One region of the Synechococcus sp. Lug-A genome, then DNA from elsewhere that is predicted to be linked to it. Evidence: riboswitches for the same ligand, from Rfam matches in the RefSeq annotation. Region 1 holds a riboswitch; the other holds the start of a gene.
The links. Region 1 has a riboswitch for cobalamin ahead of KBY86_RS03255 (HupE/UreJ family protein). Riboswitches for the same ligand answer to the same signal wherever they lie in the genome.
Positions count from the first base shown of each region.

Region 2: linked by a shared signal. The riboswitch ahead of KBY86_RS00565 (HupE/UreJ family protein) and the one ahead of KBY86_RS03255 (HupE/UreJ family protein) in region 1 are both predicted to bind cobalamin.

Region 1 covers NZ_JAGQBN010000003.1:97,055-101,460, forward strand. Annotated here, with positions in the region: gene KBY86_RS03245 (DnaJ C-terminal domain-containing protein) at 1-502, opposite strand, end outside; gene KBY86_RS03250 (CobW family GTP-binding protein) at 745-2,055, shown strand; cobalamin riboswitch at 2,178-2,361, shown strand; gene KBY86_RS03255 (HupE/UreJ family protein) at 2,388-3,017, shown strand; gene KBY86_RS03260 (hypothetical protein) at 3,095-3,238, shown strand; gene KBY86_RS03265 (extracellular solute-binding protein) at 3,574-4,406, shown strand, end outside.
Region 2 covers NZ_JAGQBN010000001.1:110,950-115,355, reverse strand. Annotated here, with positions in the region: gene aroA (3-phosphoshikimate 1-carboxyvinyltransferase) at 1-780, opposite strand, end outside; gene upp (uracil phosphoribosyltransferase) at 880-1,548, opposite strand; gene KBY86_RS00570 (pentapeptide repeat-containing protein) at 1,600-2,130, shown strand; cobalamin riboswitch at 2,124-2,280, shown strand; gene KBY86_RS00565 (HupE/UreJ family protein) at 2,371-2,976, shown strand; gene cobW (cobalamin biosynthesis protein CobW) at 2,978-4,141, shown strand; gene KBY86_RS00555 (hypothetical protein) at 4,283-4,406, opposite strand, start outside.

The DNA of each region.
Region 1 (4,406 bases):
TCAGCTCGGCGGTCACCTCCAGGTCCTGGCCGCGAACCGGAAAGCCTCCCGCCTGTTGGCCGAAGCCGCCGCCGCCGGGAAAACCGGTGGCGCCGCCAAAACCACCCGCGCCACCAAAACCGCCCCCGCCACCAAAACCGCCCCCGCCGCCAGGGACGCCGAAGCCCATCTGCTCGAACAGATCGGCCAGATCCACCTCCTGAGCGGCCTGCCCGCTGCCTGGCCGGCCGCCCTGCCGCCGGAAGCGGCTCTCCCAGTCGGGTGGCGGACTGAACTCCTCCCCGCTGCGGTGGCGGCCCAGGTCGTCATAGGCCTTGCGCCGCTTGGGATCGGAGAGGGTCTGGTAGGCCTCGCTGATCTCCTTGAAGCGCTCCTCGGCACCGGGCTCCTTGGCCACGTCCGGGTGGGTGCGACGGGCCAGCCGCCGGTAGGCCTTCTTGATCGCGTCGCCATCGGCGTCGCGCTCCAGCTCCAAGGCGGCGTAGTAGTCCTTGAACTTCATCGTCGCCGGGCCTCCGAACAGAGCTGCGCCTGGAGGGTGGCCGCCTGCGGGGGCGACCCGCACGGGGCTCCCCCCAACCCTGCCACGCCCGTCCGTGATCGCGCCGTGCCAGGTGCAGCAGCGGCAACGTCCTGGCCGCGGCCGGGCCGCTTGTCCGCCTGCTTCCGGCCTCCCGCGCCAGCCAGCTCGCTGTGGCCAGGCGCCAGACTGGGTGGATCAGCTCCGCCCTGGCCGCCCTTTCCATGACCAGCACCGCCACCGATCTCCGCGCCGACGGCCCTGCGACGGTGCCCATCCCCGCCATGGCGGAGGCCGGCATCATCAGCCTGCCGGTGACGATCCTCACCGGCTTTCTCGGCGCCGGCAAAACCACCCTGCTCAACCACATCCTCAGCAATCAGGACGGCATCAAGACCGCCGTGCTGGTGAATGAGTTCGGTGAGATCGGCATCGACAACGACCTGATCATCGCCACCGGCGAGGACATGGTGGAGCTGAGCAACGGCTGCATCTGCTGCTCGATCAACGGCGAGCTGCTGGAGGCGGTGGAACGCATCCTTGATCGTCCCGATCCGGTCGACTACTTGGTGGTGGAAACCACCGGCCTGGCGGATCCGCTGCCGGTGGCGATGACCTTCCTCGGCAGCGAACTGCGCGACACCACCCGGCTCGATTCGATCATCACCTTGATCGATGCGGAGAACTTCGACGACTCCACCATGGCGAGCGAAGTGGGGCGCGCCCAGGTGATCTACGGCGACATCCTGCTGCTCAACAAGACCGATCTGGTGGCGGAGGAGCGGCTGGTGGAGGTGGAGTCGCGCCTGCGCGAACTCAAGAAAGACGCCCGCATCCTGCGCTCGGTGAGCGGGCAGGTGCCCTTGCCGCTGCTGCTGAGCGTGGGGCTGTTCGAGTCCGATCGGGTGGTGGCGGAACAGGTCGGCGGTCCCCAGGCGCACAGCCACGACCACGGCCATGACCACGCTCACGATCACGGCCACCACCACGGCGACCCTCACGCCCACGGCCACGACCATGGCCCAAGTGCCGGCGCGGCCGAGGGTGCCGCCGCAACCCACGCCGCTGCCGCTGACCACACTGCCGCTGACCACAGCGCCTGCGACCACGACCATGGCCAGTGCGTGCATGACCACGGCCACGATCACGGCAGCCACGGCCACGGCCATGACCACAGCCACGATCATGCCCATGGCGACGGCGTCCATGCCGCCGACCATCTGGCGATCGAAGGCTTCACCTCGCTCTCCTTCGCTGCCGAGGGACCCTTCTCGTTGCGCAAGTTTCAGAACTTCCTCGACAACCAGATGCCGGCTGGGGTGTTCCGGGCCAAGGGAATCCTCTGGTTCAGCGAAAGCGAGCGGCGCCATGTGTTCCACCTGGCGGGCAAGCGCTTCTCGATCGACGACACCGATTGGAAAGGACCGCGCAAGAACCAGCTGGTGCTGATTGGCAAGGAGCTCGATCACGACAAGCTGCGCCGTCAGCTGCGGGCCTGTGTCGCCAGCGGCGCGGCCGGCAAGGGGTTTTCCTGAACCTGGCCCGCTTGCCCGGCTGCGTCCTCTGCTCGCGGCCCGGCATCCCGCCCGCTCCTGGCGCTGCATCCAGGCCCTGCATCCAAAGGTTGCCGTTGAACCCCGGGGCGGCGGGGCTGGCTTCATACTGACCCCGCAGCGGTTTGCCGGTGCGCACCCCGGTGAGGCAACGAGGAAAGTCCGGTGTCAGCAACACGTCCCCTCCGAAGGCGTGGTCGCCAGTCCGGCGCTGTCCCGCAGCTGTGATGGGCCCCTTCCACAGGCGTGCCCTCAGCCAGAACGCTCGCCCCTGCTCCTCCCCCTTCAATCCCCGGCGCGGACCGGAGTTCACCATGCCCTTCGCTTCCCTCAAGTCCTCGTCAGGCCGTGATCTGGCCCTGGCCGGCTGCGCCGGTCTTGGCCTCAGCCTGCTGGGCGCCCTGCCCGCCAGCGCCCACGGTGTGGCGGGCGCCGGCCTCGCGGGTGGCTTCAGCCATCCCCTCACCGGCCTCGACCACCTCTTCCTGCTGGTGGGTGTGGGCGCGGCCTCGTCCTTCGTGAGCGCCCAGCTCCTGCTGTTCGCCCTGGCCGGTGCCGTGATCGGTGCGTTCTTCGGTGTCAGCGGCGGCGGCCTGCCCGTGGCTGAGCTGCTGGCGGCACTGGCGGTTTCAGGTCTGGGTGTGCTGATCCTGATGAGCCGCCGCTCTGGCCACCCTCCTTCCATTCCTGCGGCCGGCACCGTGGTGACGGTGGCGGTGGCGATCCACGCGATGCTGCACGGCCATGAAGCCAGCGGTGCCAGCAGCTGGTGGGCGGGAGCCCTGCTGGCCTCCGGCCTCACCGTGGGGGTCACGTTCCTGTTGCTGCGCCGGCTCGGCACCGCCTGGACCGTGCGTCTTGCCGTTCTGCTCACCGTGGTGGGTGCGCTGCTGGCCCTGGGGCCGATCGGTCTGCTCGCCGGCGCCGGCGCCGGCGCCGCCTGAGCTGAGCACCAATCGCAGTCATCGACACAGTCCGCTCTCAGGTTCTGGCTAACGTTGCCGCAGTCCGGTTGGGTGTCATGGTCGAACTTCTGCTTTTCACCGGAGTCGTGGCGCTGTTCGGCCTGGCCTTCTGGCTCACCACCGACTCCGATGACGACAATCCCGGCGGCGGTCTGATGCAGCCGGCTCTGGTGCCGGTCCGGGTCCGGCCCAACCGCTGAACGATTCCATTGATCTCGTCCGAAGCGATCGTCAGCCCTGCTGATGGTCGCTTTTTCTTTGGGTTCCCGTGCCGTACCGGGGAATCTGTCCCTCGGGCCACTGGAAAGGGCGCAGCCCGCTCCTCATGCACCAGCCACCACAGCCGAGCAGCCTGGGCGTTTCGAGCAGCCTCGGCGGTTCTCGTTCCTGGGTGTTTCCCCCATCCACTGATCCCACGGTCTTTCTTCCGGTCACATTTGTTACTTCGGGTCGCACCCTTTCGGCGTGGGCGGACTGACCCTGATCCTTACGCTCCAGAAGTTGCATTCGCGCCATAGGGCGCTCCATCTCCTGGATGAAACGGATCTCTACCGCCACCCTGAAGCTGGCTGGTGCCGGCTTGACGGTTGTTTCGATCGCCACCGCCGTGGGTGCCGGCCTGGCCCAACAGGCACCCAATCGCCAACCCGTTGAAATCGGTGTGTACTCGGGCCGTCACTACAACACGGACAAAGAGCTGTACCGCCAGTTCACGGCCCGCACGGGCATCAAGGTGAACGTGCTGGAGTCCAAGGACGACGCCATCATCGAGCGCCTCAAGAGTGAAGGGCGCAACAGCCCTGCCGATGTGCTGGTGCTGGTCGATGCCGCCCGCCTCGACATCGCCACCGATCAGGGCCTGTTCCAGCCCGCCCGCTCTGCCGCCTTGCAGCGCGACGTGCCTGCCAACCTGCGCGATTCCCAGGGCCGCTGGTACGGCCTCACCCGCCGGGTGCGCGCTGTGGTGGTCAACCCGAAGCTGGTGAATCCCGCCACGATTCGCACCTACGCCGATCTGGCCAATCCAGCCCTCAAAGGCAAGCTCTGCCTGCGGGAACGCAAGAGCCCCTACAACCAATCGCTGGTGGCCAGCCAGATGATCCTGCGCGGCGATGCCACCACCCGCAACTGGGTGCGCGGCATGGTGGCCAACGTCAAGCAGCCGTTCTTCACCTCCGACACCCCCCTGGCACGTGCTGTTGCCCGGGGTGAATGTGCGGTCGGCGTGGTGAATTCCTACTACGTGGCCCGCATGCTCTCAGGTGCGGGCGGTGCCGAAGACAAGCGTCTGGCCCAACAGGTGAAGATCGTCTACGTGAACCCCTCCCACGTCAACATCAGCGGTGCTGGCGTCACGCGTTATTCCAA
Region 2 (4,406 bases), on a different contig from region 1:
GGCCACCAGCCAGAAGGCCGCCGAGCTGATGTCGCCCGGCACTTCCACCGGCTGCCCCACCAGCTCCCGGCCCGGCGTCAGCCGCACGTGCCGGCCGGAGTCGCCGCCGATCTCGATGTCGGCGCCGAAGCCACGCAGCATCCGCTCGCTGTGATCGCGGGAGCGGGCCGGTTCGATCACGCTGGTGGGACCGGTGGCGGTGAGACCCGCCAGCAGGATCGCCGACTTCACCTGGGCCGAGGCGATCGGGGTGCCCAGCAAGGCCCCATGCAGCGCGCTTCCCTGGATCGAGAGCGGCGCCAGCTTGCCGCCGGCGCGGCCGCGGATCTGGGCGCCCATGGCGGCCAGCGGTTCGGCCACCCTTCCCATCGGCCGCTGGCGCAGGGACGCATCGCCGTTCAGCACGAAGTGGCAGCCGCTGCGTCCCGCCAGCAGCCCCATGATCAGCCGCATGGTGGTGCCGGAATTGCCGCAATCCAGCACGTCGTCGGGTTCCCGCAGGCCTTCGAGGCCCACCCCCTGCACGATCACCGGCTGCCCTGCCGCGATCGGGCTGATGGTCACCCCCATGGCGCGCAGGCAGGCGGCGGTGCTGAGCGGATCCTCCGCAGGCAGCAGGCCATCGATGCGGGTTTCGCCGGTGGCGATTGCCCCGAACAGCAGCGCGCGGTGGGAGATCGACTTATCGCCCGGCACCTGCACGGTGCCGCTCAACGAACGCGAACCTTCCTGCCCGAGGGCACGGGCCGGGGGCGGTGAAGCGGCGACAGCCAGTCCCATGCCAGGGGAGCAATGGCCCGTGAGCCTAGGTCTGGGCCTGGGCGCCACGGTCTGGCCGAGCACGACAGAGGAGGGCTGGAGCCGCGCCTGCTGCAGGCATCAGGGAATGGCCGCCGCCGGGGTGCCGAACAGACGATCACCGGCATCGCCGAGGCCCGGGACGATGCGGAAGTCGGCATCCAGGTCAGCGTCGATGCAGGCGGTGTAGAGGGTGAGGTGGGGGAAGCGCTGCCCCAGGGTGTTGAGCCCGGGCCGGGCCGCCAGGGCCGTGATCACCCGCAGCCGGTCACCGCTCACCCCTTTGCTCTCGAGCCGTTCCAGCACCTGCACCAGGCTGCCGGCGGTGGCCACCATCGGATCGAACACCAGCACCCCCACCTGGGGGCCGATTGTTTCGGGCAGCGCGTCGTAGTACCAGGAGGCCCTGGCATCAGCTTCATTGCGGCGCAGGCCGACGTGGGCGACCCGGGCCGTGGGCAGCACGGCCTGGGCCCCCTGCCACAGCCCCAGGCCCGCCCGCAGGATCGGCACCGCCAGCAGGGGCACGCTGCCGTCCACCACGCTGCCTTCGGTGCTGGCCAGCGGTGTCTGCACCGTCACCCGCTGATGGGGCAGCCAGTCGCGCACGGCTTCATAGGTGAGCCAGCGGCCCAGCTCGGCCATGGCGGTGCCGAACAGAGAGGGGGGCGTGTCCTGATCACGCAGCAGGGTCAACCAGTGACCGATCAGGGGATGGGGCGGCACCACCACCCGCAGGGACATGCTCATGTCGATCGCGCCGCGGCCGTGGCTGCCATAACTTGAGGGCCCACGGTACGTGTGTTCTTGCCCCCCTTCACTCGCCCCGGTTGGCTCAGCTCCCTGCTTGCCCTGCTGGTGGTCACGGTCGCCTGGCTGGGTCTGGTGGGCCCCCTGGCGCCGGCCCTGGCGATCACGGCACCGGAGCTGCGCGGCCAGCGGGCGCTGAAGGATCTGCAGCCCGCTATGCATGGCCGCAACCTGCAGCAGCAGGAGTTTCTGAAGGCGTCGATGCAGGGCTTCGACCTCAGTGACACCAACCTGCGCGGTGCCGTGTTCAATTCCAGCGATCTGCAGGGCAGCAATCTCAGCGGCGCCGACCTCGAAGACGCCGTGGCCTTCGCCACCCGCTTCGACAACGCCGACCTCAGCGGTGCGGTGCTCCGCAACGCCATGCTCATGCAGAGCCGCTTCACCGGGGCCACGATCGAGGGGGCCGATTTCAGCGACGCCGTGCTCGATCTGACCCAGCAGAAAGCCCTCTGCGCCAGGGCCGCAGGCGTCAATCCCCGCACCGGCGTCAGCACGGTTGAAAGCCTCGGCTGCCGGTAGATTGGCTCGCCGGTTCCAGGGGATCCATCCCTTGGAGGCAAGGGGGAAAGTCCGGTGCAATTCCGGCGCTGTCCCGCAACTGTGAAGCCTGTTCCGCGAGTCCTCGTGGCAGGGCCAGTCAGAACACCCGCCGGCGTTTCAACCCATCCAGTTCCGGCGAGGACCGGTCGAGCCATGTTTCTTCAACCCCGGGCTGCTGGCCCAGGCCGTCGTGCGGCCCAGCCAGCCAGCCCTCTGCTGTTGTCTGGCGCCCTGCAGCTCGCGCCACTCCTGGTCGTGCCGCTGCTGCTCGTGCCACTGCTGGCCACCCCCGCAGCTGCCCACCACCTGATGGAAACCTTCGCCCTGAAGGAGGGCCCGCTGGCGGGTCTGCTCAGCGGCATCGGTCATCCGCTGCTGGGTCCGGATCACCTGCTGTTTCTGCTGGCGCTCGGCCTGGTGGGCCTGGTGCAGCGCCTGCGCTGGGTGCTCGCTCTGCTTGCCGTGGGGCTTACGGCCACCGGCCTTGGCCTGCTGCTGCCCGCCCTGCCTGGCGCCGAAGCGCTGGTGGCGTTGTCGCTGGTGGTGGTGGGGCTGGTGGTGATCCAACGGTTGCCTGTCTGGACCCTGCTGCCCGCTTTCGCCCTGCACGGCTATGTGCTCAGTGATGCCGTGAGCGGCTGGCAGCCCGCCTCCGTGGTTTGGTATCTGCTGGGCCTGCTGATCAGCCAGGGCGCCCTGCTGTGGCTGGCGCTCACGTTGGTGCAGCGCTGGCGCGCGGGCCTCGCTCCGGCGCGGTTGATGCTGGCGGCCGGCGTGCTGATCGGCGTGGGCTCCACGTTCGCCTGGTCCGCGTTGGTGCCCTGAGATGACAGCCTCCATGCAACGGCGTCTCCCCGTCACCGTGGTGACGGGCTTCCTCGGCGCGGGCAAAACCACCTTGCTGCGCCATCTGCTCACCACCAGCGGTCTGCGCCTGGCGGTGCTGGTGAATGAATTCGGCGAAGTCGGCATCGACGGTGACCTGCTGCGCAGCTGCGGCTTCTGCCCGGAGGAGGAGCTCGATGGCCGGCTGGTGGAGCTCGCCAATGGCTGCCTCTGCTGCACCGTCCAGGACGATTTTCTGCCGACGATGCAGAAGCTGCTGGCGTCCGCTGATCGTCTTGACGGCATCGTGGTGGAAACCAGCGGCCTGGCGCTGCCCGAGCCCCTGGTGCAGGCCTTCAAGTGGCCCGACATCCGCACCCGCACCCGCGTCAACGGCGTGGTGACGGTGGTGGATGGTGAAGCGCTGGCCGGCGGCAGTGTGGTGGCCGACCCCGCCGCGCTTGAGCGGCAGCGGGCTGCCGACCCCAGCCTTGATCATCTCTCCGACCTGGAGGAGTTGTTCGAGGACCAGTTGCGGGCGGCTGATCTGGTGCTGGTGAGCCGCGGCGACCGCCTCACGCCTGCAGAGCTGGACCGGGTGCGCGGGCGCCTTCAGGCCTCCTGCCGCCCCGGCGCCCAGGTGTTGCCAATGCAGCGCGGTCAGGTGCCGCCCGAGCTGCTGCTGGGCCTGGATCGCCCAGCCGTCGCGCCGGCTCCTGGCCCCCATGGCGAGGCCTCCCACGACCACCATCACGACCACGATCACGGTCATCACGACCACGAGCATCACGACCACACCCACGTGCCCATGCAATCGGTGGCGATTCAGCTCGCTGGCTCCTTCGATCGTGAGGCCCTTGAAGCCACGCTCCTGGAGCAGATCCAGCACCAGGCCCTGCTGCGCCTCAAGGGCTGGCTGATTCAGCCCGGCAAACGACGGCCTCTGCAGATCCAGGCGGTTGGTCCGCGGCTCGATTGCTGGTACGAGGACCACGACGCACAGAGGGCAGCCCCCGCAGGCCCGATAGCCCCCGCACCCAGGGAGATTGGCTCCCCTGGCAGCCCCCACGAGGGTCGGCTTGAGCTGGTGGCGCTCGGGCTGCGTGTCGAGCGCAGCTTGCTGCTGCAGGCGATCGAAGGCACCCGACGCAGGCAGGCCGCCTGAGCAGGCTCGCAGCCAAGCTCAGGCGGCCTGCCTGCGATCCATTCGATGGCGGCTTGTCTGTGATCCATTCACAGCCTTCCCAGGTGTGCCATCCACTTCCAGCCGACCAAATCTTCCAGCCGACTAAATCCGATGGTCGGTTCAGTCCAGGGGGATGTCCCCCTGGGCACAGATGCCGTCCCAGCAGAGGGCCTGATCCTCGCTCCAGCGGGCCTTCACCGTCTCCCAGCTGCCGGCTGGTCGCTGCATCTCCACCACACCCTTG